Eleftheria terrae: one gene and its partners. The protein of the gene in region 2 interacts with the protein of the main gene of each other region in a pairwise test. Links are inferred from orthologs where the notes say so. Each region holds a gene or a part of one and is shown on either strand. Other genes may lie near its edges.

The links.
Region 1: the proteins of lpdA (region 2) and odhB interact in binary tests that used the Escherichia coli proteins (3 or more experiments, as listed by UniProt). The link is inferred for Eleftheria terrae from one-to-one orthologs.
Region 3: the proteins of lpdA (region 2) and N7L95_RS07695 interact in binary tests that used the Escherichia coli proteins (3 or more experiments, as listed by UniProt). The link is inferred for Eleftheria terrae from one-to-one orthologs.

What each region holds. Positions count from the first base shown.
Region 1 is NZ_CP106951.1:1,042,769-1,052,483, reverse strand. The notes cover bases 2,316-5,213. They hold odhB (2-oxoglutarate dehydrogenase complex dihydrolipoyllysine-residue succinyltransferase), read left to right. Parts: upstream 2,316-3,073; coding sequence 3,074-4,354; downstream 4,355-5,213. Other genes in these bases: lpdA (dihydrolipoyl dehydrogenase), read left to right, coding at 4,365-5,213; N7L95_RS04700 (2-oxoglutarate dehydrogenase E1 component), read left to right, coding at 2,316-2,969. In the rest of the region: more of N7L95_RS04700, read left to right, coding at 111-2,315; more of lpdA, read left to right, coding at 5,214-5,792; cell division protein ZapE, read left to right, coding at 5,946-7,046; N7L95_RS04680 (hybrid sensor histidine kinase/response regulator), read right to left, coding at 7,403-9,544. UniProt on the Escherichia coli protein: E2 component of the 2-oxoglutarate dehydrogenase (OGDH) complex which catalyzes the second step in the conversion of 2-oxoglutarate to succinyl-CoA and CO(2).
Region 2 is NZ_CP106951.1:1,272,445-1,282,168, forward strand. Bases 4,238-7,144 are described here. They hold lpdA (dihydrolipoyl dehydrogenase), read right to left. Parts: upstream 6,635-7,144; coding sequence 4,841-6,634; downstream 4,238-4,840. Other genes in these bases: N7L95_RS05670 (sodium-translocating pyrophosphatase), read left to right, coding at 4,238-4,718; aceF (dihydrolipoyllysine-residue acetyltransferase), read right to left, coding at 6,645-7,144. Also shown: N7L95_RS05655 (hybrid sensor histidine kinase/response regulator), read left to right, coding at 1-940; N7L95_RS05660 (hypothetical protein), read left to right, coding at 1,108-1,644; ppa (inorganic diphosphatase), read right to left, coding at 1,744-2,283; more of N7L95_RS05670, read left to right, coding at 2,523-4,237; more of aceF, read right to left, coding at 7,145-8,351; aceE (pyruvate dehydrogenase (acetyl-transferring), homodimeric type), read right to left, coding at 8,453-9,724. UniProt on the Escherichia coli protein: Lipoamide dehydrogenase is a component of the glycine cleavage system as well as of the alpha-ketoacid dehydrogenase complexes.
Region 3 is NZ_CP106951.1:1,734,996-1,744,863, forward strand. What follows is about bases 6,818-9,868. They hold N7L95_RS07695 (UvrD-helicase domain-containing protein), read right to left. Parts: upstream 9,489-9,868; coding sequence 7,146-9,488; downstream 6,818-7,145. Other genes in these bases: N7L95_RS07690 (class I adenylate-forming enzyme family protein), read right to left, coding at 6,818-6,890; N7L95_RS07700 (GMP reductase), read left to right, coding at 9,714-9,868. In the rest of the region: N7L95_RS07670 (glycoside hydrolase family 19 protein), read left to right, coding at 1-1,409; N7L95_RS07675 (PhoX family protein), read right to left, coding at 1,610-3,847; N7L95_RS07680 (hypothetical protein), read left to right, coding at 4,023-4,238; N7L95_RS07685 (IclR family transcriptional regulator), read right to left, coding at 4,360-5,244; more of N7L95_RS07690, read right to left, coding at 5,292-6,817. UniProt on the Escherichia coli protein: A helicase with DNA-dependent ATPase activity. Unwinds DNA duplexes with 3'-5' polarity. Translocates on single-stranded DNA with 3'-5' polarity. Initiates unwinding more efficiently from a nicked substrate than double-stranded DNA.

The DNA of each region.
Region 1 (9,715 bases), 230 kb from region 2 along the record:
ATTGATTCCAGATGAAAGGCGGGTCGCAATCCGCCAACCGGTCAAGCCGTGTCGCGGAAGGTTGTCCAACCAGCCAACAGCCCTGGAAACCGGGGTGAAAGGTGAGCGAAATGATGCAGCAATACAGGTCGAACTCGTACCTGTTCGGGGGCAATGCGCCCTATGTGGAAGAGTTGTACGAGGCCTATCTCGACAACCCCGGCTCGGTGCCGGACAACTGGCGTGCCTACTTCGATGCGCTGCAGAACGTCCCCGCCGCCGACGGCTCCGAAGCGCGTGACGTGCCGCATGCGCCGGTGATCGAATCCTTCGCCCAGCGCGCCAAGTCCAACGCCTTCGCGGTCAAGGCCAGCAGTGCCGACCTGGCCGTGGCGCGCAAGCAGGTCCACGTCCAGTCCCTCATCGCTGCCTATCGCTTCCTCGGCTCCCGCTGGGCCGACCTCGACCCGCTCAAGCGCCAGGAGCGCCCCCGCATCCCCGAGCTGGAGCCGGCGTTCTACGACCTGAGCGAGTCCGACATGGACATCACGTTCAGCGCGACGAACACCTACTTCACCAAGGCCGAGCAGATGACGCTGCGCGAGATCGTGCAGGCCTTGCGCGAGACCTACTGCGGCACCATTGGCGCCGAGTTCATGCACATCACCGAGCCGGCTGAAAAGCGCTGGTGGCAGCAGCAGCTCGAAAGCATCCGCTCCAAGCCGGTCTTCACCGCCGAGAAGAAGAAGGCCATCCTCGAGCGCCTGACCGCCGCCGAAGGCCTGGAGCGCTACCTGCACACGAAGTACGTCGGCCAGAAGCGCTTCTCGCTGGAAGGCGGCGAGAGCTTCATCGCCTCGATGGACGAGCTGATCAAGCGCGCCGGCGAAAAGGGCGTGCAGGAAATCGTCATCGGCATGGCCCACCGCGGCCGCCTGAATGTGCTGGTGAACACGCTGGGCAAGACCCCGCGCGACCTGTTCTCCGAGTTCGACCACACCGCGCCCGAAGACCTGCCGGCCGGCGACGTCAAGTACCACCAGGGCTTCTCCAGCGACGTCTCCACCCCTGGCGGCCCGGTGCACCTGAGCCTGGCCTTCAACCCCTCGCACCTGGAGATCGTCAACCCGGTGGTCGAAGGCTCGGTCAAGGCCCGCATGGACCGCCGCGGCGACAAGGCTGGCGACCAGGTGCTGCCGGTGCTGGTGCACGGCGACGCGGCCTTCGCCGGCCAGGGCGTCGTGATGGAAACGCTGGCGCTGGCCCAGACCCGTGGCTACTACACGGGCGGCACGGTGCACATCGTCATCAACAACCAGATCGGCTTCACCACCTCCGACCCGCGCGACAGCCGCTCGACGCTGTACTGCACCGACGTCGTCAAGATGATCGAGGCCCCGGTGCTGCACGTGAACGGCGATGACCCCGAGGCTGTGGTGCTGGCCACGCAGCTGGCGCTCGACTACCGCCAGGAGTTCAACAAGGACGTGGTGGTCGACATCGTCTGCTTCCGCAAGCTGGGCCACAACGAGCAGGACACCCCTTCGCTGACCCAGCCGCTGATGTACAAGAAGATCGCGGCCCACCCCGGTACCCGCAAGCTCTACGCCGACAAGCTGAGCACGCAGGGCGCCATCGCCGGCGACGAGGCCGACGAGATGGCCAAGGCCTACCGCGCCGCGATGGACGCCGGCAAGCACACGGTCGACCCGGTGCTGACCGACTACAAGAGCAAGTACGCGGTGGACTGGTCGCCCTTCCTCGGCAAGAAGTGGACCGACGCGGCCGACACCGCGCTGCCGCTGGCCGAGGTCAAGCGCCTGGCCGAGCGCATCACCACCATCCCGAGCAACTTCAAGGTGCACCCGCTGGTCGAGAAGGTCATCGCCGACCGCGCCGCGATGGGCCGTGGCGAGATCAACGTCGACTGGGGCATGGGCGAGCACCTGGCCTTCGCCTCGCTGGTGGCCAGCGGCTACCCGGTGCGCCTGTCGGGCGAGGACTGCGGCCGCGGCACCTTCGTGCACCGCCATGCCGTGCTGCATGACCAGAACCGCGAGAAGTGGGACGAGGGCAGCTACATCCCGCTGCAGAACGTGGCCGACAACCAGGCTCCGTTCGTCGTCATCGACTCCATCCTCTCCGAGGAAGCGGTGCTCGGCTTCGAATACGGCTATGCCAGCGCCGACCCCAACACCCTGGTGATCTGGGAAGCGCAGTTCGGCGACTTCGTCAACGGCGCCCAGGTGGTGATCGACCAGTTCATCGCCTCCGGCGAAGTGAAGTGGGGTCGTGCCAACGGCCTGACCCTGATGCTGCCGCACGGCTACGAAGGCCAGGGCCCCGAGCACTCCTCGGCCCGCCTGGAGCGCTTCATGCAGCTGGCCGCGGACAACAACATCCAGGTCGTGCAGCCCACCACCGCCAGCCAGATCTTCCACGTGCTGCGCCGCCAGCAGGTGCGCATGTTCCGCAAGCCGCTGGTCATCATGACGCCGAAGTCGCTGCTGCGGAACAAGGACGCCACCTCGCCGCTGGCCGAGTTCACCAAGGGCGAGTTCCGCACGGTCATCGGCGAGCTGAACCCGCAGGTGGATGCGGCCAAGGTCAAGCGCGTCATCGCCTGCTCGGGCAAGGTCTACTACGACCTGGTCAAGAAGCGCGAGGAGAAGAAGGCTGCCGACGTTGCCATCATCCGCGTCGAGCAGCTCTATCCCTTCCCGCACAAGGCCTTCGCGGCCGAGCTGAAGAAGTACCCCAACCTGGTCGATGTCGTGTGGTGCCAGGACGAGCCGCAAAACCAGGGCGCCTGGTTCTTCGTGCAGCACTACATCCACGAGAACATGAGCGAAGGCCAGAAGCTGGGTTATGCCGGCCGTCCGGCCTCGGCTTCGCCGGCAGTGGGCTACGCCCACCTGCACCAGGAGCAACAGAAGGCGCTGCTCGACCAGGCCTTCGCCAAGCTCAAGGGTTTCGTCCTCACCAAATAAGCAGCTTCGCGGTCGGGGCGGGCGCCGCCTGCCCCGCCTGACCGCCTGCGCGGCGCCGGGCCAGGGGCCGGCCGCGCCGCATCACAGACATCGAAAGACACGTTATGGCAATCGTAGAAGTCAAGGTTCCGCAGCTCTCCGAATCGGTGGCCGAAGCCACCCTGCTGCAATGGAAGAAGAAGCCCGGCGAAGCCGTGGCCCAGGACGAAATCCTGATCGAGATCGAAACCGACAAGGTCGTGCTGGAAGTGCCGGCGCCTGCCGCCGGCGTGATGGGTGAGCTGGTGGTGGCTGACGGCGGCACCGTCACCTCCGACCAGGTCATCGCCAAGATCGACACCGAAGGCAAGGCCGGTGCAGCCGCTCCCGCTGCCAGTGCTCCGGCTGCTGCGGCGCCGGCGCCTGCTGCGGCGTCGCCGGCAGCGCCTGCCGCCGCGACGGGCGGCAGCAAGTCCGACGTGGCGATGCCCGCTGCCGCCAAGCTGATGGCCGAGAACCACCTGACCGCCGGCTCGGTGGCCGGCACCGGCAAGGACGGCCGCATCACCAAGGGTGACGTGCTGGGCGCGATCGAAGGCGGTGCCAAGCCCGCCGCTGCGGTGCCCGCACCGGTGCAGGTCCCGGCGGCACCCGCCGTCGCCAAGCCCCTGCCGGCCGTGGCCGCGCCGGTGGCCAACCTGGGCGACCGCCCTGAGCAGCGCGTGCCGATGAGCCGCCTGCGTGCCCGCGTGGCCGAGCGCCTGCTGCAGTCGCAAGCCACCAACGCCATCCTGACCACGTTCAACGAAGTGAACATGGCGCCGGTGATGGAGATGCGCAAGAAGTTCCAGGAGAAGTTCGAGAAGGAGCACGGCGTCAAGCTCGGCTTCATGAGCTTCTTCGTCAAGGCGGCGGTGCATGCGCTGAAGAAGTACCCGGTGCTCAACGCCTCGGTGGACGGCAACGACATCGTCTACCACGGCTACTTCGACATCGGCATTGCCGTCGGCTCGCCGCGCGGCCTGGTGGTGCCCATCCTGCGCAACGTCGACCAGATGACCTTCGCCGAGATCGAGAAGAAGATCGCCGAATTCGGCCAGAAGGCCAAGGACGGCAAGCTGGGCCTCGAGGACCTCTCGGGCGGCACCTTCTCCATCTCCAACGGCGGCGTGTTCGGCTCGATGCTGTCCACCCCCATCATCAACCCGCCGCAGTCGGCCATCCTGGGCGTGCACGCCACCAAGGACCGCCCGGTGGTGGAGAACGGCCAGATCGTGATCCGTCCGATCAACTACCTGGCCATGTCCTATGACCACCGCATCATCGACGGCCGCGAAGCCGTGCTGGGCCTGGTGGCCATGAAGGAAGCGCTGGAAGATCCGGCCCGCCTGCTGTTCGACATCTGAGGACCCGACGATGAGCAAACAATTCGACGTCATCGTCATCGGCGGCGGCCCCGGCGGCTACATCGCCGCCATCCGCGCGGCCCAACTGGGCTTCAACACCGCCTGCATCGACGAATGGAAGAACAGCAAGGGCGGCCCGGCCCCGGGCGGCACCTGCACCAACGTCGGCTGCATTCCCTCGAAGGCGCTGCTGCAGTCCTCCGAGCATTTCGAGCAGGCCGGCCACTCCTTCGCCGACCACGGCATCTCGCTGTCCAACCTGTCGATGGACGTGGCGAAGATGCTGGGCCGCAAGGACACCGTCGTGAAGCAGAACAACGACGGCATCCTCTACCTGTTCAAGAAGAACAAGGTCAGCTTCTTCCACGGCCGCGGCTCCTTTGCCAAGGCGGTGGAGGGCGGCTATGAGATCAAGGTCAGCGGCACGACCGAGGACACCCTGGTCGGCAAGCACATCATCGTGGCCACCGGCTCGAACGCACGCGCCCTGCCGGGCGCGGCCTTCGACGAGGACAAGATCCTCTCCAACGACGGTGCCCTGCGCATCCCGGCGGTGCCGAAGAAGCTGGGCGTGATCGGCTCCGGCGTCATCGGCCTGGAGATGGGCTCGGTGTGGCGCCGCCTGGGCGCCGAGGTGACGGTGCTGGAAGCGCTGCCGACCTTCCTCGGCGCGGTGGACGAGCAGATTGCCAAGGAAGCGCTGAAGATCTTCACCAAGCAGGGCCTGAAGATCGAGCTGGGCGTGAAGATCGCCGAGGTGAAGACCGACGGTGAAGGCGTGGCGGTGAACTATGTCGATGCCAAGGGCGGCTCGCAGATCCTGTCGGTGGACAAGCTGATCGTCTCGATCGGCCGGGTGCCGAACACCATCGGCCTGAACCCCGAGGCAGTGGGCCTGAAGCTGGACGAGCGCGGCGCCATCGTGGTGGACGACGACTGCAAGACCAACCTGCCCAATGTCTGGGCGGTGGGTGACGTGGTGCGCGGCCCGATGCTCGCGCACAAGGCCGAGGAAGAAGGCGTGGCGGTGGCCGAGCGCATTGCCGGCCAGCATGGCCACGTCAACTTCAACACCGTGCCCTGGGTCATCTACACCCACCCGGAAATCGCCTGGGTGGGCCAGACCGAGCAGCAGCTGAAGGCCGCCGGTCGTGCCTACAAGGCCGGCAGCTTCCCCTTCCTGGCCAACGGTCGCGCGCGGGCGCTGGGCGACACCACCGGCCTGGTGAAGTTCCTGGCGGACGCCAAGACCGACGAGATCCTGGGCGTGCACATCATCGGCCCCTACGCCTCGGAACTGATCGCCGAGAGCGTGGTGGCGATGGAGTTCAAGGCGAGCGCCGAAGACATCGCGCGCATCTGCCACGCCCACCCGTCGCTGAGCGAGGCGACCAAGGAAGCCGCCCTGGCGGTGGACAAGCGCACGCTCAACTTCTGAGCCTTGGCCGGGGCGCCGCTGCCCGGCCTACCGGCCTGAGCCGGTGGGCCCGCGGCGGCAGCGGCCCCTGCATCACCGGGACGGAGGGCGACTTGCGGGTCGCCCTTTTCACGCGCGCTCCCAGGAGCCGGCGAACAACGACAACAGGTTTCGATGGTCACCGTTACCGAGCTGTACGAACAGACGCTGAAGGAGCGCGGCTATCGCAGCGATCCGGCGCAGCTGCGCGCCATCGAGGCGCTGCAGCGCTGCTACGACGAGTGGGTGGACTACAAGGCCCGCCGCTCCAATGCGCTGACCAAGCTGCTGCGGCGCCCGCCGCTGCCCAGGGGCGTCTACATGTTCGGTGGGGTGGGGCGGGGCAAGAGCTTCCTGATGGACTGCTTCTTCAACGCCGTGCCGGTGCAGCGCAAGACGCGACTGCATTTCCACGAGTTCATGCGCGAGGTGCATCGCGAGCTGGCCGAGCTGAAGGGCATGGCCGACCCGCTGGACGAGTTGGGCCGGCGCATCGCGCGGCGGCACCGGCTGATCTGCTTCGACGAGTTCCATGTGGCGGACGTCACCGACGCGATGATCCTGCACCGCCTGCTGCAGGCCTTGTTCGACAACCGGGTCAGCATCATCACCACGTCCAACTTCCATCCCGACGAGCTCTATCCCAACGGGCTGCATCGCGACCGTATCCTGCCGGCCATCGAGCTACTGAAGGACAAGCTGGAGGTGATCAACGTCGATAACGGCACTGACTACCGGCGCCGCACGCTGGAGCAGGTGCAGCTGTACCACACGCCGCTGGGCATCGAGGCCGACACCCAGATGCAGCAGGCCTTCGAGCGCCTGGCCGAGGCACGTGACGAGGACCCGCTGCTCCATATCGAGCACCGGGAGATTCGCGCCCGGCGCCGCGCCGGCGGCGTGGTGTGGTTCGATTTCCAGACGCTGTGCGGTGGGCCGCGCTCGCAGAACGACTACCTGGAACTGGCCACCCAGTTCCACACCCTGCTGTTGTCGAACGTGCCCCGCATGTCGCCGCGGCTCGCATCCGAGGCCCGCCGCTTCACCTGGCTGGTGGACGTGCTGTATGACCGCCGCGTCAAGCTGATGCTGTCGGCCGAAGTGCCGCCCGAGCAGCTCTACACCGACGGCCCGCTGGCGCACGAGTTCCCACGCACCGTCTCGCGGCTGCACGAGATGCAGTCGACCGAGTTCCTCTCGCTGGCACACCGCAATGTGGACACCCGGCTGACCTGAACGCCGCCAGCGGCCACCGCTCGCGGCAGCCGCCGGTGTTCGGCGCCGGCTTGCCGCGCAGGCCGCCTGTCGGCCGCTGGCCGGCCTGCAGGTGTCGCGCCCGCTGGGGTCCACTGAGGGCCCTCGCGACCTGCCTTGCAGGCGTCTATCATGCCGTGCCGGCTCCCGGCAGGTGGCGCGGGAAGCGGGGTGGGCGATGCGCGGCATATTGCCCCAGACTCATGGCACATCGCTCGTGGCACAGGGCGCACGGCACATGGCGCACGGCATGGCGCATGGCACGGCGCATGGCATGGCGCACGGCATGGCGCACGGCGCATGGCGCATGGCGCGCAGCCGACCGCGCGACGGCTGACTCACGACGCATGCCGGATCGTGCTGAGCGCGGCCTGCAAGGCGGCCAAGTCGATGGGCTTGGTCAGGTGGTGGTCGAAGCCGGCGGCCTGGGTCATCTGCTTGTGCTGCTCGTGGCCCCAGCCGGTCAGGGCAATCAGCAGGGCGTCCTTGCTGTGCGGATGCTGGCGAATCAGCCGGGCCAGCTCGAAGCCGTCCATCACCGGCATGCCGAGGTCGATCACCACCGCGTCGGGCTGGAATCCGTCGTCGATCGCGTAGAGGGCCGCATCGCCGTCGTAGCAGACCTTGGCATCCGCCCCGATCAGGCGCAGCAGTGCGCCTACCGGGTCTGCCGCCGCGCGGTTGTCGTCCACCACCAGCACCCGGGCGGAGAGGCGAAAGCTGCGCGCTTCGGCCGGGCTGAGGGTGGGCAAGCCCTGGGTCGCCAGCGGCAGGTGCACGGTGAACTCGCTGCCCTGGCCGGACCCCTCGCTGTAGGCAGCGACGCTGCCGCCATGCAGCTCCACCAACCGGCGCACCAGCGCCAGCCCCACCCCCAGTCCCGCGCTGAGCGCGGTGCCTGGGCTGGGCACCTGGGCGAACAGGTCGAAGACATGCGGCAGCATGGCCGGCTCGATGCCATGGCCGCTGTCGCGCACCGAGATGTGCGCCTGCTGGCCTTCTCGCTGCACGGTGAGCCAGATGTCGCCACCCGGCGCGGTATGGCGCGCGGCGTTGTTGAGCAGGTTGGTGACCACCTGGGTCAGGCGGACCCGGTCACCCTGCACCCGCAGCGGCGCGGCGAGCAGAGAAAGGTGCAGGCGCTGACGCGCGTCGATGATGTGCGGCATGCTGGCCTCGACGGCCGTGTTCACCACCAGCAGCAGGTCGACGTTTTCCTTGCGCAGGGCGATCTTGCCGTGGGTGATGCGCTGCACGTCGAGCAGGTCGTCCACCAGGTGCACCAGGTGGTTCACCTGCCGCTCCAGCATCTCGTGCAGGGGGGCAGGGTCCAGCGCGCCGGGTGCGCTCAGGCGCAGCAGCTCCAGCGCGCTGCGCAGCGGTGCCAGCGGGTTGCGCAGCTCATGCGAGAGCATGGCGAGGAATTCGTCCTTCTGACGGTCACGCTCTTCCAGTTCACGCTGCACGGCTTCGAGCTGGTCGCGCTGGTGGCGCACCGCCTGCAATTCCACCGACTCGGAGTGCATGCGCCCCGACCGGGCGCCGACATCCTCACCGTGCAGCAGGTGTCCGAGCGCCGGGTACCCGGCCAACAGCGCCTGCAGATCGTCTTCATAAGCCAGCTCGGGGTGCAACAGGCTCCAGGCATGGGCGGCCCGGATGTAGGCCAGGCAGGCCAGCAGCCGTTCGCAGCGCAGCAGGCCGAGCGCCTGCCGCAGCGCCTGGGTGGCGTCTTCTGCGCGGGTGGGGTCGGTGAAGAGGGCCGTGGCCACGTCGAACAGCTGCTGCTCCAGCGGCGTGTCGGGCGCCGGCCAGGCGGCAAGGGGGGCCTCGCGTGCAGCAAGCTGGGCAATGGCTGTCTGCACCTGCTCGCTGCCCGCCGGCGCCCGCTTCAGCAGGGCCAGCACCTGCTCGACGCTGGCCGGGCAGGCGGCGGCATCGCCGGCGGGACGGCCCCGGCCGAGCAGGTAGCCCACATGCCGGACGATGCAGTAGCGCCGTTCGCAAAAGCGCGAGAGATGGACGAACAGGCGTTCCTTGAACAGCGAGGGCAGCGGATTGTCGAGGTAGGCCGCCTTGGCAAACTGCCACAGCGCCGGCAGCCAGCCCGGCATGCCGCCGGCGGCCCTGAAGAAGTTCGGCAGCAGCCCCAGTCGCTCGGTGATCTCCCTTTCGACAGCCGCTTCGTGGCCGGGGGCCGCGGCTCCGCCACCGGCGGTGTTCTTCGGGGTCGCATCGGCTGCTGCAAGGGGGGAGGCGGGGTCGCCGTGCGGCATGCCGCTCGACCGGGGGCCGCTGGCAGTGCCGGCCAGCAGGCCGCTTGGCACGTCGTTCGGAGCGCTGCCCGTATCGGGGGGCTTGCCCGCCGCGCCATGCACCGTGCTGCCGGGCCCGGCGCCTGGTGCGGTGCTCGACGCACCGTGCGTGGAATCTCCCGGCGTGACGAGGGCAGCAGGGTGCTGCGGGGCGGTGACGGGCATGGCGGCTCCTGGTGATGGCGGAAGGGAGCCGCAATGGCGCGTGCCATGCACCGGGCTCCTGCTCGCCCGCAAGGGCTGGCAGGCGGCAAGCCAGGCCGGGTGCGGTCAGTGGCGTGGAATCTAAGCCCTTGCGGGGGGCATTTCAACGCGGGTTCTGACAGTCGCCCTGGA
Region 2 (9,724 bases):
CCCGCGCACCCGGCATGTGCCGCTGATCTTCCTGACGGCGGCGCCGCAGGACCAGCAGCGCTCCTTCCGCGGCTACGAGGCGGGCGCGGTGGACTTCCTGCACAAGCCGGTGGACGCCCAGGTGATCCTCAGCAAGGTGAATGTCTTCGTCGAGCTCGACGCGCAGAAGCGCCAGCTCGCCAAGCAAATGGAAGAGCTGAAGCAGGCGCTTCAGATCAACGAGATGTTCACCGCCGTGCTGAGCCACGACCTGCGCACACCGCTGTCGGCCGTGCGGCTGGGCGCCGAGCTGCTGCTGCGCCTGAGCACCGACGAAACGGCCAAGGCGGCTGCGGCGCGCATCAAGTCCAGCGGCGCGCGCATGTCGCGCATGATCGAGCAGTTGCTGGACGTCTCGCGCCTGCGTTCCGGCGCCATGCGACTGCGTTGCCAGTCGGCGAGCCTCGCCGAGGTGTGCTCCCAGATTGCAGCCGAGTTCGTCGAGAACCCAAGGCAGGCGCGGCTGCGCGTGGAAGTGATCGGCGACATGCAGGGCAGCTTCGATATCGACCGCATGTCGCAGGTGCTGTCCAACCTGATCGGCAACGCGCTCGAGCATGGCGATCCCGAGGGCGAGGTGGTCGTGACGCTGGACGGCCGCGAGGAAGAGTCGCTGCAGGTGCGCGTCAACAACCCCGGCGCCATTCCCGCCGAGGTGCTGGATATGGTGTTCGAGCCTTTCCGCGGCGGCAACGAAGCGGCAGCCGGCCTCGGCCTGGGGCTCTACATCGTGGACCAGTTCGTCAAGGCGCATCGCGGTACGGTGCGCGCCAGCTCCAGCACCGAGCGCGGCACCTCGGTGCTCATCAGCATCCCACGCGACGGCATTGCCGCCTGCGCGCTCGAGAACGCGCCGCCACCGCTGCCGCAGCTGAACGTTCCGCCCTCGCTCTTCAGTTGAGCCACGGCCGGCAGCTTTTACCGGTCGCCGCAAGTTTTGCCGCTGACTGCAGCGCCTGCCGCAGGGCGGCAGGCGGCACCCCGAGCACCGGTGCCGGGCCTGTTGGTTGCCGGAACCCGGCTCGGGGCCCCAAGCGGGCCGGTCTCATGAGCCGACGGGAGAGTGCCATGTCACATGTGCTGGTGGGCGTGTTCGAGGACGGCGCTGAAGCGCGCCAGACGCGCGAGGATCTGATCCGCAGCGGCTTTGCCGAGGACGCGATCCGGCTCCTCGATTCGCGAACCGGCGCCGCCGACGCCGACCGCAGCGACACCGAGGCCCCGGGCCACGCGGTGGCCGAGACGGTCGGCGACATCTTCCGCTCGCTGTTCGGCCACAGCGAGCACGGCGACCTCTACAGCGACGCGGTCGAGCGCGGCAGCCTGGTGCTCACCGTGCGGGCCGACACCGAACGCGCCTGTGGCATTGCCCTGGACATCCTGCATCGCCGCCAGGCGGTGGACATCCATGTGCGCAACGAGCAGCGGGCTCCGCGCCGAGCAGCCGGCGCAGGCGAGCCAGGCCGCGCGCACGACCTCGACGAACGAGTGGTCGGCGACATCCCCGTGCTGGGCGAGGCGCCGGCCGACGGCAGCCCGCTGCCCCCTCCCGGCACCGGGCGGGCCGGCATGCAGGCCATGGGCCGCAAGCCGGCCGGGCGCTGAGTCCGCCGCCCCCTCACCCGCTGCAGCGCTGCGGGCTCCCGACCCAAACAGAAAGGCCGGCAAGCGCCGGCCTTTGCATGCAGGGGTGGGCTGCCTTGCTTATTTCTTGCCGGACTTGGCGAAGTTCGCGATGCCGGCGCGCACTTCCTCGATGGCCGACTCGGTGCCTTCCCAGCCCTTCACCTTCACCCACTTGCCGGGCTCCAGGTCCTTGTAGTGCTCGAAGAAGTGCTGGATGCGGTGCAGGTGCAGCTCGTTCATGTCTTCGGGCTTCTGCCAGTGCTTGTAGATCGGCAGGATCTTGTCGATGGGCACGGCCAGCAGCTTGGAGTCGCCGCCTGCCTCGTCTTCCATCTTCAGGATGCCGATCGGGCGGCAGGTCACCACCACGCCGGGGATCAGCGGGAAGGGCGTGATCACCAGCACGTCCACCGGGTCGCCGTCGTCAGCCAGGGTCTGGGGGATGTAGCCGTAGTTGCACGGGTAGTGCATCGCCGTGCCCATGAAGCGGTCGACGAACAGGGCGCCGCTGTCCTCGTCGACTTCGTACTTGATCGGGTCGGCGTTCATCGGGATCTCGATGATCACGTTGAACTGCTCGGGCGCCTTGGCGCCGGGGGTGACGTTGTGAAGGCTCATGGTGCTGCTGCTTGGGTTGCAGGGGGAAAACCCGCAGTGTAGCGGCTCCTTACCGTCCGGCGAACGCGGCCCGGGCAGCGACTTGGTGCGCAACTGTGTCCAGCAGCAGGGGGCCACGCGTGGCCGGCATTGCGGGGGTCACGTGCTTCCCGTAGCATCGGCTCGCGACCGGGCAGCAGACCCAGGCGCGTTGCTCATTTCCGCTAGATATTGTTCATCTCTAGGAAGGAGACCGCCTCATGTCGACCTCTTTGGCGCTTTATTTCGCGCTGGTCTGCGGCCTTGCCGCAGTGCTGTACGGCTTCGTGTCGCGCAGCTGGATCCTCAGACAAGACGCGGGCAGCGCCCGCATGCAAGAGATCGCAGCAGCCGTGCAGCAGGGGGCGGCCGCCTATCTGGCCCGGCAGTACCGGACCATCGCCGTCGTCGGCGTGGTGCTCGCGGTGCTGATCGGTCTGTTCATCGACCTGCGCACCGCGGCGGCCTTCGTGCTGGGCGCCCTGCTCTCCGGCGCCTGCGGCTTCATCGGCATGAACGTCTCGGTCCGTGCCAACGTGCGCACGGCGCAGGCCGCCACCCGCAGCATCAACGACGCGCTGGACGTCGCCTTCAGGGGCGGCGCCATCACCGGGCTGCTGGTGGTCGGGCTGGGGCTGCTCGGCGTGGGCGGCCTGTTCTGGTCGCTCACTGCGCTGGGCGATCCGGGCGCGCCGCTGTCGGACGTGCTGAAGCCGCTGATGGGCCTGGCTTTCGGAGCCTCGCTGATCTCCATCTTCGCTCGCCTGGGCGGCGGCATCTTCACCAAGGGGGCGGACGTCGGTGCCGACCTGGTGGGCAAGGTCGAGGCGGGCATTCCCGAGGACGACCCGCGCAACCCGGCCGTCATCGCCGACAACGTCGGCGACAACGTCGGCGACTGCGCCGGCATGGCGGCCGACCTGTTCGAGACCTATGCCGTCACACTGATCGCCACCATGGTGCTGGGCGCACTGATGCTCTCCAACGCACCGATGCAGGCGGCGGTCTACCCGCTGGCGCTGGGCGGCTTCTCCATCATCGCCTCCATCGTCGGCTGCGCCTTCGTGAAGGCCACGCCGAGCATGAAGAACGTGATGGCCGCGCTCTACCGCGGGCTCATCGTCTCCGGCGCCATCGCGCTGGTGGGGTTCTACTTCATCACCCTCTGGGTGGTTCCCGACAACGCCATCTACGAAGGTGGCACCCAGCTGCGGCTGTTCGGCGCCGCGGTGGTGGGCCTGCTGCTGACGGCCCTGCTGGTCTGGATCACCGAGTACTACACCGGCACCGACTACTCGCCGGTGCAGCATGTCGCCCAGGCCTCGACCACCGGGCACGGCACGAACATCATCGCCGGGCTGGGGGTGAGCATGAAGTCGACCGCCTGGCCGGTGCTGTTCGTCTGTGCGGCGATCGTTGCGTCCTTCCTGCTGGCTGGCCTGTACGGCATCGCGGTGGCGGCCACCTCGATGCTGAGCCTGGCCGGCATCGTCGTCGCGCTGGACGCCTACGGCCCCATCACCGACAACGCCGGCGGCATCGCCGAGATGGCCGACATGCCCGACAGCGTGCGCGCCATCACCGACCCGCTGGACGCGGTGGGCAACACCACCAAGGCGGTGACCAAGGGCTATGCGATCGGTTCGGCCGGGCTCGCCGCCCTGGTCCTGTTCGCCGACTACACGCATGCCCTGGAGGCGCGGGGCATGAACGTCAGCTTCGACCTGTCGAACCACATGGTGATCGTGGGCCTCTTCATCGGCGGGCTGATTCCCTACCTGTTCGGTGCCATGGCGATGGAAGCGGTCGGCCGTGCGGCGGGCAGCGTGGTGGAGGAAGTGCGGCGGCAGTTCAAGACCATTCCCGGCATCATGGAAGGCACCGCAAAGCCCGAGTACGGCACCGCGGTCGACATGCTGACCAGTGCCGCCATCAAGGAGATGGTGCTGCCCTCGCTGCTGCCGGTGGCCGTGCCCATCGTGGTGGGCCTGGTGCTTGGGCCGGCGGCGCTGGGCGGCTTGCTGATGGGCACCATCGTCACCGGCCTGTTCGTCGCGATCTCGATGTGCACCGGCGGCGGCGCCTGGGACAACGCCAAGAAGTTCATCGAGGAAGGCCACCACGGCGGCAAGGGCTCGGACGCCCACAAGGCCGCCGTCACTGGCGACACGGTGGGCGACCCGTACAAGGACACCGCCGGCCCGGCGGTGAATCCGCTGATCAAGATCATCAACATCGTCGCCCTGCTGATCGTGCCGCTGCTGCCAGTCGGCACGCTGAGCACCCGGGCCGAGGCGCCGCCGGCACCACAGGTGGCACCGGCCGCACCGGTGGCGCAGCTGGCACAGGTGACGCAGGTAACGCCCGCGCCCGCCCATGGGGCCGAGCCGGCCGTCAGGCCTGCCACACCGCGCTGAACTGGTTGAACTGAAGCGTCGTCACGGCAAGCCCGCCCGGGCCTGCCGACCTGCGAAGGCGCCCGAGGAGCACCGAGGGCGCCGGGAGGCCGCTTGGGAGCGGCCCTCTCGGCGCGCGCAGTTCATCGCCGGGGCGGCGGAACGTCGGTGCAGGTGCCGTGGGCGATCTCGGCGGCCATGCCGATGCTTTCGCCCAGCGTCGGATGCGGATGGATGGTCTTGCCGATGTCCACCTCGTCGGCGCCCATCTCGATGGCCAGCGCCACCTCGCCGATCATGTCGCCCGCATGCGTGCCGACGATGCCGCCGCCGACGATGCGGTGCGTTTCCTCGTCGAACAGCAGCTTGGTGTAGCCCTCGTCGCGGCCGTTGGCGATGGCGCGTCCCGAGGCCGTCCACGGGAACAGGCCTTTCTTGACCTTGCGGCCCTCAGCGCGGGCCTGGTCCTCGGTCAGGCCCACCCAGGCTACCTCGGGGTCGGTGTAGGCCACGCTCGGAATCACGCGGGCATCGAAGGCCACCTTCTCGCCGGCGGCCGCCTCGGCCGCCACATGGGCCTCGTGCACCGCCTTGTGCGCCAGCATCGGCTGGCCCACCACGTCGCCAATGGCGAAGATGTGCGGCACATTGGTGCGCATCTGGATGTCCACCGGGATGAAGCCGCGCTCATTGACGACCACGCCGGCCTTGTCGGCGCCGATCTTCTTGCCGTTGGGCGTGCGGCCCACCGCCTGCAGCACCAGGTCGTAGACCTGCGGTTCCTTCGGCGCGCCCTCGCCCTCGAAGCTCACGCGGATGCCCTCGGCGGTGGCTTCGGCACCCACCGTCTTGGTCTTCAGCATGATGTTGTCGAAGCGCGGCGCGTTCATCTTCTGCCACACCTTCACCAGGTCGCGGTCGGCGCCCTGCATCAGGCCGTCGAGCATCTCCACCACGTCCAGGCGGGCACCCAGCGTCGAGTAGACGGTGCCCATCTCCAGGCCGATGATGCCGCCGCCGACGATCAGCATGCGCTTGGGCGTGCCACGCAGCTGCAGCGCGCCGGTGGAGTCGACGATGCGTTCGTCCTGCGGCAGGAAGGGCAGGCGCACCGCCTGCGAGCCGGCCGCGATGATGGCCTGCTTGAAACGGATGGTCTGCGTCTTGCCGGTCTTCTCCGACCCTTCGCCGGTCGTCTCCTCGACCTGCACATGGTGCGGATCGACGAAGCTGCCATAGCCGCGCACGATGGTCACCTTGCGCATCTTGGCCATGGCCGCCAGCCCGCCGGTGAGCTTGCCCACCACCTTGGCCTTGTGGGCCCGCAGCTTGTCGAGGTCGACCGTCGGCGCGCCGAAGGCCACCCCGAGATCGGCGAAGTGCTTCACCTCGTCCATCACCGCCGCCACGTGCAGCAGCGCCTTGGACGGGATGCAGCCGACGTTCAGGCAGACACCGCCGAGCGTCGCGTAGCGCTCGACCAGCACCACCTTCATGCCCAGGTCGGCGGCGCGGAAGGCGGCTGAATAGCCGCCCGGGCCGGCGCCGAGCACGAGCATGTCGCACTCCAGGTCGACCCCACCGGAGTAGCTGCCGGCCGCCGGTGCGGCTGCCGGGGCCGGGCCGGGCGCAGGGGCCGCGACCGGAGCCGGGCCAGGTGCCGCAGCCGCCGTGGCGGGAGCCGGCGCGCCGGCGGCATCCGCCGCCTCCAGCGTCAGCACCACCGAGCCCTGGTTGACGACGTCGCCCACCTTGAGCTTCAGCTCCTTCACCACCCCCGCATGCGAGGACGGGATTTCCATCGAGGCCTTGTCGCTCTCGACGGTGATGAGGCTCTGGTCGGCCTTGACGGTGTCGCCCGGCTGCACCAGCACCTCGATGACGGCCACGTCCTTGAAGTCCCCGATGTCGGGCACCTTGATGTCGATCACTGCCACGGGCGGCTCCTTACAGCATCACGCGGCGGAAGTCCGCCAGCACATTGGCCAGGTAGGTGTTGAAGCGGGCGGCGGAGGCGCCGTCGATCACGCGGTGGTCCCAGCTCAAGCTCAGCGGCAGGATCAGGCGCGGCTGGAAGGCCTTGCCGTCCCACACCGGCTTCATGCTCGACTTGCAGACGCCCAGGATGGCCACCTCGGGCGCATTGATGATGGGCGTGAAGTAGGTCCCGCCGATGCCGCCGAGCGAGGAGATGGAGAAGCAGCCGCCGGTCATGTCGGCCGGACCCAGCTTGCCGTCGCGCGCCTTGGCGGCCAGCTCGCTCATTTCCTTGGCGATGGCGACGATGCCTTTCTTGTCGGCATCGCGGATCACCGGCACCACCAGCCCGTTGGGTGTGTCGGCCGCGAAGCCGATGTGGAAGTACTGCTTGAGCACCAGCTGCTCGCCGTCCAGCGAGGCGTTGAACTCGGGGAACTTCTTCAGCGCCGCCACGCAGGCCTTGATCAGGAAGGCCAGCATCGTCACCTTGACGCCCGACTTCTCGTACTCCTTGTTGAGCTGCACCCGGAAGGCTTCCAGCTCGGTGATGTCGGCATCCTCGTGGTTGGTGACGTGCGGAATCATCACCCAGTTGCGATGCAGGTTCGCGCCCGAGATCTTCTTGATGCGCGACAGGTCCCTGCGCTCGACCGGGCCGAACTTGGTGAAGTCGACCTGCGGCCACGGCAGCAGGCCCGGCAACGAACCGCCCGCCCCAGCCGCGGCCGCCGCGGGCGCCTTGGCCTTCTGCGCCTGGGTCTGCACGGCGCCGGCCATCACGCCCTTGACGAAGCCCTGCACGTCTTCCTGGGTGATGCGGCCCTTGGGACCGCTGCCCGGCACCTCGGCCAACGGCACGCCGAGCTCGCGCGCGAGCTTTCGGATGCTGGGCGAGGCATGCGGCAGCTTGCCCTGCGGCGCGCTCGGCTCATGCGCCGGCAGCGCCGCGGTGGGCACCACCCGCTCGACCGGCGCGCTGGCGAGCTCGGCCGGGCTGGCCGCGGCGGCCGGCGCCGGTGCAGCGGCCGCGGCCGGCGCCGCCACGGGCGTGGGCGCTGCAGCCGCGGCCGGCGCGCCGCCGGCCGCCTCGACCACGGCGATCAGGCTGCCCTTGCTGACCTTGTCGCCCAGCTTGACCTTCAGCTCCTTCACCACACCAGCGTGCGAGGACGGGATCTCCATCGAGGCCTTGTCGCTCTCCACCGTGATCAGGCTCTGCTCGGCCTTGATCGTGTCGCCCGGCTGCACCAGCACCTCGATCACCGCCACTTCGTCGAAGTCGCCGATGTCGGGCACGGTGATGTCCACCGGGCCGGCACTGGCGGCTGGCGCCGATACCGGCGCTGCCGCCGCGGCCTGCGTGGCCGGCGCGGGCGCGGGCGCCGCAGCAGCAGGCGCGGGCGCTGCAGCCACCGGAGCCGGGGCGGCCGCAGCACCTTCGGCGTCCACCACCAGCAGCACGCTGCCCTGGTTGATCTTGTCGCCGAGCTTGACCTTCATTTCCTTGACGACGCCGGCCTGCGTGGAGGGAATCTCCATCGACGCCTTGTCGCTCTCCACCGTCACCAGGCTCTGCTCGACCTTGATGGTGTCACCCACCTTGACCAGCACCTCGATGACCTCGACATCCTTGAAGTCCCCGATGTCGGGAACCGTCACTTCGACCAATGCCATGTTCTTGTCACTCCTGATCGGCGTCCGCGCACGGCCGCGCCGCCCCGGCCTGGCGGGGACGGCGCGGCCCAGTGGCTAGCGCGGCGGACGCACAAGTCCGCTCATGCGTAGAGGGGGTTCACCTTGTCGGCCTGGATGCCGTACTTCCGGATCGCTTCGGCCACCTTGGAAGCAGGCAGCGTGCCGTCTTCCGACAGCGCCTTCAGCGCCGCGACCACGATGTAGTGGCGGTTGACCTCGAAGTGCTCGCGCAGGCGCGAGCGGAAGTCGCTGCGGCCGAAGCCGTCGGTGCCCAGCACCTTGTAGGTCCGGCCCTTCGGGATGAAGGGGCGGATCTGCTCGGCATAGCTCTTCATGTAGTCGGTGGAGGCAATCACCGGGCCGTTGTGCGGCTGCAGCTGCTGCGTCACGAAGGCCACGCGCGGCGTCTCGGTCGGGTGCAGCAGGTTCCAGCGCTCCACGTCCTGGCCGTCGCGGCCCAGCTCGTTGAAGCTCGGGCAGCTCCAGACATTGGCCGCCACGCCCCAGTCCTGCTCCAGCAGCTGCTTGGCGAAGATCGATTCGCGCAGGATCGTGCCGGAGCCCAGCAGGTTCACGCGCGGCGTCTTCTTGGCGCCTTCCTCCAGCAGGTACATGCCCTTGATGATCTGCTCTTCGGTGCCCGGCTTGAGGCCCGGGTGCGGGTAGTTCTCGTTGAGCAGGGTGATGTAGTAGAAGACGTTGTCCTGCTGCTCCACCATGCGCTTGAGGCCGTGCTGCATGATCACCGCCACCTCGTGCGCGAAGGTCGGGTCGTAGCTGACGCAGTTCGGGATGGTGCCGGCCAGGATGTGGCTGTGGCCGTCCTCGTGCTGCAGGCCTTCGCCGTTCAGCGTGGTGCGCCCCGAGGTGCCGCCCAGCAGGAAGCCGCGCGCCTGCATGTCGCCCGCCGCCCAGGCCAGGTCGCCGATGCGCTGGAAGCCGAACATCGAGTAGTACACATAGAAGGGAATCATCACGCGGTTGTTCGTCGAGTACGACGTGGCCGCGGCGATCCAGGAGGCCATGCCGCCGGCCTCGTTGATGCCTTCCTGCAGGATCTGGCCGTCCTGCGCCTCGCGGTAGTACATCACCTGGTCCTTGTCGACCGGGGTGTACTTCTGGCCGTCCTGGCTGTAGATGCCGATCTGGCGGAACAGGCCTTCCATGCCGAAGGTGCGTGCCTCGTCGACCAGGATGGGCACCACGCGCGGGCCCAGGTTCTTGTCGCGCAGCAGCGCGGTCAGGAAGCGCACGTAGGCCTGGGTGGTGGAGATCTCGCGGCCTTCGGCGGTCGGCTCCAGCACGGCCTGGAAGGCACTCAGCTCGGGCACCGGCAGTTGCTCGTCGGCCTT
Region 3 (9,868 bases), 470 kb from region 2 along the record:
CGGGGACCAACAAGCCGCCAGTCGCCGCCTTCAGCGCCACGGTGGACCGGCTCAGCCTGCAGCTCGACGGCAGCACCTCCAGCGATGCAGACGGCCAGGTCAGCCAATGGCGCTGGGAGTTCGGCGACGGCAGCAGTGCCAGCGGCGCCAAGGCAAGCCACAGCTACGCCGCACCCGGCACCTATGCCGTGACGCTGACCGTGACGGACAACCAGGGCGCCACGGCCAGCAAGGCCCAGAGCTTCGCGCTGGCCTCGGTCATCAAGGATCCGGTCACCGGCAAGTACATCCTGCGGCTGTCCGACGTCCAGGCCACCGAAGCGGCATTGACGAACACGGCATTGTTCCGTTCGGTGAAGGCCTCGGTGGCGACCCGCCCGCAGAGCGTCGTCAATACCGTCACGCCGGGGGCTGCCGGGAATCCGGAGAACGTCAAGCGGGTCGAGCGCCTGCTGCCGCAAAGCCAGTGGGACTACCTGTTCCCGATGCGCGACGGCTCCTACACCTACACCGGCTTGCTGCAGGCCATCGCCAAGTTCTCGGGTGTCTGCATGAGCTACAGCGACGGCCGCGACTCCGACGCCATCTGCCGCAAGATCCTGGCAACGATGTTCGCGCACTTCACGCAGGAAACCGGCGCGCACGACCGCAACAACGCCATCCCGGAATGGCGCCAGGCGCTGTACTTCGTGCGCGAGGCGGGTTGCACCGAGAACAGCTACGGCTGCCCGTACAACAACGAATGCAGTCCCACCACCTGGCAGGGCCAGGCCTGGCCCTGCGGCAAGGACGCGCAGGGCCGCTTCAAGCAGTACTTCGGCCGCGGCGCCAAGCAGCTGTCCTACAACTACAACTACGGGCCGTTCTCGGATGCGATCTTCGGCGACGTGAAGGTGCTGCTGAACGCCCCCGAGCAGGTGGCCGACACCTGGCTGAACCTTGCCTCGGCGGTGTTCTTCCTGGTCTACCCCGCCTCGCCCAAGCCCAGCATGCTGCATGTGGTGGACGGCACCTGGCAGCCCAATGCGGTGGACACCGCGGCCGGCATCCGGCCGGGCTTCGGGGCCACCACCAACATCATCAACGGAGGCATCGAATGCGGGCAAGGCGCGGAGAAACCGCAGTCGGTCAACCGCATCGCCTACTACCGGCAGCATGCGGCGGCACTGGGCGTGCCGATCGGCCCGCAGGAAGAGCTGGGCTGCGCCAACCAGAAGCGCTTCGAGGTGGGCGGCGCCGGCGCGCTGGACATCTATTGGGACCAGGACTGGTCCTACCACCCGGACAAGCCGGAAGGCAAGGCCTTCGCCTGCAAGCTGGTCGGCTACCAGACCGCCCACTTCGCACTGAAGGCCGGTGACTACCAGCGTTGCGTGGAGAAGTTCTTCGACGTGGTGGTCAAGCCCTGAAACGCGCCGGCCTCCACAGGGGAGGCTGGCATGCCATGCAAGGTGGCGATGGCGCAGGGGGACGCAAACAGCACCGGCCCCCACTCTAGGAAGCGCAGTTGGCGGGCTGCGCCCCCTTGGCGCCCTTCCGCGCGCCTCCGGGTCCCTGGTGTCATGCGGCGGTTCCGGCTCGTTGCGCACCGCGAGCCGGAGCCCCGGCGTCAACTGCCGATGCGGCCGCCGTCGTTCTTGGTGATCACGATGGTGGCCGAGCGCGGCCGCGCGGTGCCGCCGTCGGGCCAATGGCTGCTGTACTTCGAGGGGCTGCCGATGTCGGCCAGCCGGGTGCTCTCGCCCGGGTGCTGGATGTTGACGAACAGCGCCTTGCCGTCGGGCGTCTCCGCGCAGCCGGTGATCTCGCTGCCCACCGGGCCCACCAGGAAGCGCTTGAGGGTCTGGGCCGTCGGCGCCTTGCCGACTTGCGTGTCCACCGCCAGCGTCGTCTTGTCGGCCTTGGTGTGGGTGAGCGTCTTCTTGCCACCATCGCCCACCTGCCCCGGCAGCGCGGCCAGCATCATGCAGTTGGTGACATCGGTGTAGGCGCCGTCATCGGTCTGGATCCAGCAGACACCGGTGGCGCGGCTGAACCACAGGCCGTCCGGGCTGGAGAAGTCCTGGTCGGCAGTGAGGCCCGACAGGTTCACCGTGGCCGGATCGGAGCCCACTTCGGCGCCGAACAGGTAGACGTCCCAGGCGAAGCCGGTGGCTGCGGCCTCGCCGCCGTTCTCCCGCAAACGGATGATGTGGCCGTTGTGGTTGCCGGCCGACCCCGCGCCGCCGTCCTTGTAGGAGCGCGGGTTGGCCGCGTCGACCCCCATCTGCGAGGTGCTCGCCGGGTCCGGCTCGACCTTGCGGTTGCTGTTGTTGGTGAGGGTGTAGTAGACCTCGCCGGTGCCCGGATGGGTCGCGCACCATTCGGGCCGGTCCATCTTGGTCGCGCCCACCGCATCGGCGGCCAGCCGGGCATTGATCAACACGTCGGCCTGGTCGGCGAAGTCGTAGGCCGCGTAGCCAGCGATGGCCGGCTGGTCGATCGACAGCTCGATCCACTGGCCGGTGCCGTCGGCATTGAACTTGGCGACGAAGAGCTTGCCCGAGTCGAGGTACTTGTCGCCCGTGGTGATGCGGTTGGCCGGGTTCGCATCGGCCGCGTTCCATACCGCGGTGGAGACGAACTTGTACATGTACTCGCCGCGCGAGTCGTCACCCATGTAGACCGCCAGCGGCTTGCCCGGCACCAGCCTGGAGAAGGCGGCACTCTCGTGCGCGAAGCGGCCCAGCGCGGTGCGCTTCTTCATCGAGGTGTTGCGGTCGTAGGGGTCGGCCTCGACGATGTAGCCGTAGGTGTTCAGCTCGTTGCGGTAGTCGCCAGCGGCCGTCGCGGCCTTCACGCTCAGGTCCCAGCGGGCGTACTTGTCCTCGCTGCCGGCGGTTTCCCAGCCGTGGCGGGTGTTGGCGCCCTTCTTGCGGCCGTAGCGCTCCAGCGCCACGATGCTCTTGTCGCCGGCCCGCGCGGTGTCGTCCTCGGCCGAGCGCTTGAAGTAGTTGGCCCAGTTCTCCTCGCCCGACAACAGCGTGCCCCACGGGGTGTAGCCCGTGCCGCAGTTGTTCAGCGTGCCGCGGGCGGCGGTGCCGTCGGTCGAGTACCTGGTGACCATCAGCGCATGGCCGCGCGCCGGCCCGGCCAGCACCACCGGGGTGAGCGGCGTGAAGCGGCGGTTGTAGGCCGAGTCCTGCACATAGCGGAAGCGGCCGTCGGCCTTGCGCACCTCGACGATGGAGATGCCGTGCGCCGCCACTTCCTTGTCGACCTCGGCCGCAACGCGGGCCGAGTTGGGGCTGCCGCCGGCCGGGTGCATGAACAGCACCTGGCCGTTCTCGTCCGACGTGGCTTCGTGGTTCATCGCCAGCAGGCCGCGTTCGGACCCGTTGGGGTCGCGGGCAGTGCCGGCGGCGTTGAGGCCGAAGAACTCCATGCCGTCGTGGTGATCGCCGGCGCGCTGCTCGTAGTTGTCGTCGGTGCCGTCGTTCTTGTAGGCGGCCACGCCGGCGGCGATCGGGTCGCCCAGGCGGTACAGCACGCTGGCCGTGTAGCCCTCGGGCACCACCACCGTGTCGGCCAGGCTCTTGGCCACGGCCTTGAAGCCGAGCAAGGTCTCGGCCGGCGGCTGGCCGTTGCCGGGCTGATGGTCGTCGTCGTCACCCCCGCCCCCGCCGCAGGCGGCCATCGCCAGGCCGCCGAACACCGCGGTGGCCGCGGTGCCAACGCCGCCCCGCAGCATGGAGCGGCGGCTCATGCGGGCCTGCAGCACCGCCTCGAAGGTTTCGTTGCCCGAGTTGTTGTTGTCGATGTCGTCGTGATCGATGGCTTGCTGGGGAAAGCCGAGCGGCTGGCTCATGGAGTCGTCCTCTGTAGGGCGTTGGGGTGAAAGACCCGCGGCAGCTTAGGGACGATGCATGAAGGAGCCGTTACAGCTTCATGAACATCGTGTGACGGATGCCCGCCGGCCGGCGCCATGGCAGGCCGGCCGCACACCGATAATGAAGCCGTTTCTGCTCCGGAATCGACACATCATGCGCCCTGCCCTGCGTTACTTGCAGCAGCTGCTGCTCGGCGGCCTGTGCAGCCTGCTGCTGGGCGGCTGCGCCGTCGTCAGCGTGGCAGGCGCGGCCGCAGGGGCCGCCATCTCGGTCACCGGCGCGGTGGTGAGCACCGGCGTCAAGGTGACGGGCGCAGCGGTCGAGGCCGGCATCAACGCCGTCTCCGACGACGACGAGGATGACGACTGACCGTGCCCGGCGGCGCCGGCCTTTCGCCGGGCGCCCGGCTGTCCCGCCCGGGGCGTGAGCCCGACATGGGCGGCGCTTGCTGGCGGGTCGGTCGGCTCGCCTGCGCTTGCGCCTGCCGGTCTCACTGTCCGGCGGCACGCTCCAGCTGTGCGCCCAGCGCCACCAGGCGCGGCCGCACCTGCCCCAGCAGATCGTCGCGGCTCAGGTGGAAGGCCGGGCCACCGCAGTTGATGGCCATCAGCTTGCGTTGCCCGGCCGGCCGGAAGGCCACCGCGATCGCATTGACCTCTGGCTGCCAGTCGCCGAAGGAGCAGCACACGCCGAGCTCGCGGTACTGCTGCACGCCTTGCTCGATGCCTTCCCGCAGGCGCGGCCAGGCGGCCTCGTCGAGCTCGCGGATGCGCTCCATCAACGCCTGGCGCTCGCCCTCGTCGCACATCGCGAGGTAGGCGCGGCCCATCGCCGTGGTGGCCAGCGGGATGCGCGAGCCGACGTCCAGGCTGAGCGTCAGCGCCGACTGGCTGCGGCAGTTCTCGACATAGATCATGCTCAACCGGTCGCGCGAGCCCAGCGACACCATGGCCTGCGAGGCATCGGCCAGCGCCTGCATCAGCGGCCGGGCCTGCTGGCGCACGTCCATGCGGGCGAGCATCGCGCTGCCGAGCGACAGGGTGGCGCTCCCCAGCCGGTAGCGGCCGGTGTCCTCCACCTGATCGAGGAAGCCGAGCCTGGTCAGCGTGTAGGTCAGGCGCGAGACGGTGGACTTGGGCAGGCCGCAGCGCCGCGCCAGCTCCTGGTTGCCCAGCATCCCGTCACTGGAGCGGAAGCAACTCAGCACGTCCAGGCCGCGGGCCAGCGCGGTGACGAAATGTCGGTCCTCCTTCAGCTTGCCGGGCCGGCTGCCCGCAGCACCGGCATCACGGCGGCCGCGGGTCTGCCCGCCGCCGCTGCGGTCTACCGTGTCATCGCCCGCCGTTGCCGCGGCATCTGCCTGCCGTGTGCCCATCTCGCGTCCCCTCGTGTTGCCGTCCCACTGTGGCAGCGTCGCCGGCCTCAGGCGCAGCTGCCCGCAAGCGGCTGCTGGGCCAGCTCGCGCAGGCGGGCCTTCGCCACCTTGCCTGTGGTCGAGGCAGGCAATTGCGCCATCAGCACGATGGCCGACGGCAGCTTGTATGGCGACAACCGCTCGCGCAGCCAGGCCTGCAGCGTGCCCGCCTCCAGTTGCCGGCCGGGCACTGGCTCCACAAAGGCCACCACCTCTTCGTTGCCCGGCACCGGGCGCCCCACCACCGCTGCCTGCATCACGTCGGGGTGGGCGCACAAGGCCTGCTCCACCTCCACGGGGTAGACATTGAAACCGGATCGGATGATGAGTTCCTTGGAACGCCCCACCACCTCCAGCACACCGTCGGGCGCCAGGCGCGCCAGGTCGCCGGTATGCAGCCAGCCCTCGGCGTTCACCGTCTGCCGGGTCAGCACGGCATCGCGGTAGTAGCCCTTCATCACCTGCGGCCCGCGCACCCACAGCTCACCGGTCTCACCGCCAGGCACCGGCTGCTGGCGCTGCAGGTCGACGATGCGCACCTCGGTGCCGGGGATGGGCATGCCCACCGAGGCGTCACGCCGCGGCGTGTCGAGCCGGGTCTGGGCGATGGAGGGCGCGGCCTCGGTCATGCCATAGCCGTTGTGCAGCACCACGCCCAGGGCCTGCTCGACGGCGGCCTTCAGCGCCTCGTCCAGTGGCGCGCCGCCCGACTGCGCCACACGCAAGGCCGGCGCCCGCAGGACATGGCCCGGCTGGCGGCTCCAGGCCAGCAGCTTGGCGTACATGGCCGGTACGCCATGCAGCACCGTGATGCCGCCGACGGCCAGCGCCCGAGCCATCTCCGCCGCATCGAAACGCGGCACGAGGACCAGGCTGGCGCCAGCATGCAGCGTCGCCAGCAGCACGGAAGTCAAGCCATAGACATGCGACAGCGGCAAGACGCCCCAAACCCGGTCGCCCGGCACGAGCCGTCGCATGCGCCGGCCGTTCTCGGCGATGAACAGCAGGTTGGCATGCGTCAGCATCACGCCCTTCGGGCTGCCGGAAGTGCCCGACGTGTAGACGAGGGCAGCCACTTGCTCGCTGGCCGCCGCATGGACCGGCTCCGGCCGGCAGTCCTCGTTGAGCGCACCCAGGTGCAAGGCGCCCAGCTCGGGCCAGTCCTGCGCCGCGGCACCGAGCCGGCGCGCGTGGGCGGCGGCTTCCGCCGAGCCGCCCTCCAGCACCACCACCCGGCGAGGGCCGGCATGTTCGATGACCGCATCGACTTCGCGCGGCGACAGCCGCGCATTCACCAGCGAGCACCAGGCGTCGATGGTGCTGCAGGCCAGCGCGAGCAGCGCCGCTGCCGCGCAGTTCTCGGCCACCACCAGCAAGCGGTCGCCGGGCCGCAAGCCGGCCGCAGCCAGCCGCTTGCCGGCCGCAGCCACCCGCTGCTGCAGCTCTGCGTAGCTCAGCTGCTGGGTGGCGTCCTCGAGGGCCGGCGCGGAGGGCGTGTCACGCGCCCAGCGGTCGATCACCTGGTGCAGGCGGGCCGGCAGGACGGGGCAGGTCGAGCCGGCGTCAACGGAAGCCGCCGCAGCGGCCAGGGGCGATGAGGCAGTCATGACCGCGATGTCCCGCAATGCCAAGGAACGCGGATCGTGTCACGGGCCCCGGCCAACGTCAATTCAGATCGAAACGACGTTCTGCACAGCAGAACATAGGCGCTCGCCAGCCCACGTGTCCCGGGCGGCTGCACCCCTTCACCCGCGGAATGCGAACCCGGATGGCAGCCGCCCCGCGTCGTGCCGCCCCGGGGGAGGCTCCGCGCGCCGACGCCGATGCCGGGGCGGCATTGCCACCGCACCAGCGGCGCGGCTTCAGTCGACCGGCGTCAGCTTCGCCACGCTGAGCGCCAGCCACTTCATGCCATGGCGGCCGAAATTGATCTGTGCGCGCGCGTCCGGGCCGCTGCCTTCCAGCGTCACGATCACCCCTTCACCGAACTTCGTGTGGAAGACCGACTGGCCCATGCGCAGGGCCACCCCGTCGGAGGTGGCCACCTTGGGCGCCATCTTCTTCTCGCCGCCAGCCGCCACCGACCCCGCGCCCGGGCCGCTGGCCCAGGCGGCCTTGTAGTCGCGCGCATAGCCGGAGCCGAAGGCCTGCACCTTGGGAGTGATCCACTTCAGCGCCGCCTCGGGCAGCTCCTCGAAGAAGCGGCTCTTGATGTTGTAGCGGGTCTGCCCGTGCAGCATGCGGGTCTGGCTGTGGCTCAGGTAGAGCCGTCGGCGCGCCCGGGTGATGGCCACATACATCAGGCGCCGTTCCTCCTCGAGCCCCTGGTGGTCGGACAGCGAGTTCTCGTGCGGGAACAGGCCTTCCTCCAGCCCGGTGATGAACACCACGTCGAACTCCAGCCCCTTGGCGGCATGCACCGTCATCAGCTGGATGGCATCCTGCCCCGCCTGGGCCTGGTTATCGCCGGCCTCCAGCGCCGCGTGAGTGAGAAAGGCGGCCAGCGGCGACATGATCTCGCCGGTCTCGGCGTCCGGGGTCTGCTCGGTGCGCGCCACCGCGGGCGGGTCGCCGTCAGCCAGCGCGCCGGGTGAAGCGGCCTGCTCGTCCACCGGCAGGGCAATGGCATCCTTGCCGAAGCCTTCCTGCGTGACGAAGGCCTCGGCCGCATTGACCAGTTCGGCCAGGTTCTCCAGCCGCTCGCGGCCTTCCTTCTCGTTGAGGTAGAAGTCGGCCAGGCCCGAGGCCTGTACCACGTGCTCGATGATCTCGCGCAGGGTCAGGCCGCGGGTGGCGTCGCGCATCGCATCCACCAGCTGGTTGAACGCGAGCAGGTTCGCGCCGCCCTTGCCGGTGACGGCCGTCACGCTCTGGTAGAGGCTGCGGCCGCTGGCGCGCGCCGCGTCCTGCAGCTGCTCGATGGTGCGTGCGCCGATGCCCCGGGTCGGAAAGTTGACGACCCGCAGGTAGCTGGTGTCGTCGTTCGGGTTCTCCAGCAGGCGCAGATAGGCCAGCGCATGCTTGATTTCGGCCCGCTCGAAGAAGCGCAGCCCGCCGTACACGCGGTACGGGATGCCGGCATTGAACAGCGCGCTTTCCATCACCCGCGACTGGGCGTTGGAGCGGTAGAGGATGGCGATCTCCGAGCGCGCAATGCCGTCACGGTGCAGCTGCTGTGCCTCCTCGATCAGCCACTGCGCCTCGGCATAGTCGCTGGTGGACTCGTACACCCGCACCGGCTCGCCGGGCCCGGCCTCGGTCCGCAGGTTCTTGCCCAGCCGCTTGGTGTTGTGCGCGATGAGGTGGTTGGCCGAGTCGAGGATGTTGCCGAAGCTGCGGTAGTTGCGCTCCAGCTTGATGACCTGCTCCACCTCGAACTCGCGCTCGAAGTCCGACATGTTGCCCACCTGGGCACCGCGGAAGGCGTAGATGCTCTGGTCGTCGTCGCCCACTGCGAACACGCTGCTGCCCGGTCCGGCGAACATCTTCAGCCAGGCGTACTGCAGCCGGTTGGTGTCCTGGAACTCGTCGACCAGGAGATGCCGGAAGCGCCGCTGGTAGTGCTCGCGCAGGGCCGGCTGGTCGCGCATCAGCTCATAGGTGCGCAGCATCAGCTCGGCGAAGTCGACCACGCCTTCGCGCTGGCACTGGTCCTCGTAGGCCTGGTAGATCTCGGCCAGCTTGCGGCTCTGCTCGTCGCGCACCACCACGTCCTGCGGCCGCAGGCCTTCTTCCTTGCTGCCGGCGATGAACCATGTCACCTGCTTGGGCACGAAGCGTTCCTCGTCGAGGTTCATGCCCTTGATGACGCGGCGCACCGCCGAGAGCTGGTCCTGCGAATCGAGGATCTGGAAGCCCTGCGGCAGGTTGGCGAGCTTCCAATGCGCCCGCAGGAAGCGGTTGCACAGGCCGTGGAAGGTACCGATCCACATGCCCCGCACGGGGATGGGCAGCATGGCGCCCAGGCGGGTCAGCATCTCCTTGGCGGCCTTGTTCGTGAAGGTGACGGCCATCACGCCGGCCGGGGAGACCTGGCCGGTCTGCACCAGCCAGGCAATGCGGGTGGTGAGCACCCGCGTCTTGCCGGAGCCGGCGCCAGCCAGGATCAGGGCCGGACGGCTGGGCAGCGTGACGGCGGCCAGCTGCTCCGGGTTGAGGTTGTTGAGCAGGGCCGACGCAGCGGCAGGCGGAAAATCGAGACTCATGTCGCGATTCTAGGGAGCCCGGCGAAGCCCCTTGCAGCCGATGCCGCGCGAGGTGAGTAGAATCAGCCACCGGGCCCAAATTTTGGCGCCCGGTTTTTGTTTGCGCGGCCACCTCCGTCCCCGGGGGCCTTCGGCCGCCGGCCGGGTCTCCAAGTCAAGCGCTCGCAGCCTTCGACGCCGCACTGCTTCAACGCGGCGTCCTACCTGCTTACGGAGCGATCTCTGATGGAAATCTTCGACTACGACAACATCCTGCTGTTGCCGCGCAAATGCCGCGTGGAAAGCCGCAGCGAGTGCGACACCTCGGTGGAGTTCGGCGGCCGCCGCTTCAAGCTGCCGGTGGTGCCCGCCAACATGAAGACGGTGGTGGACGAACGCAT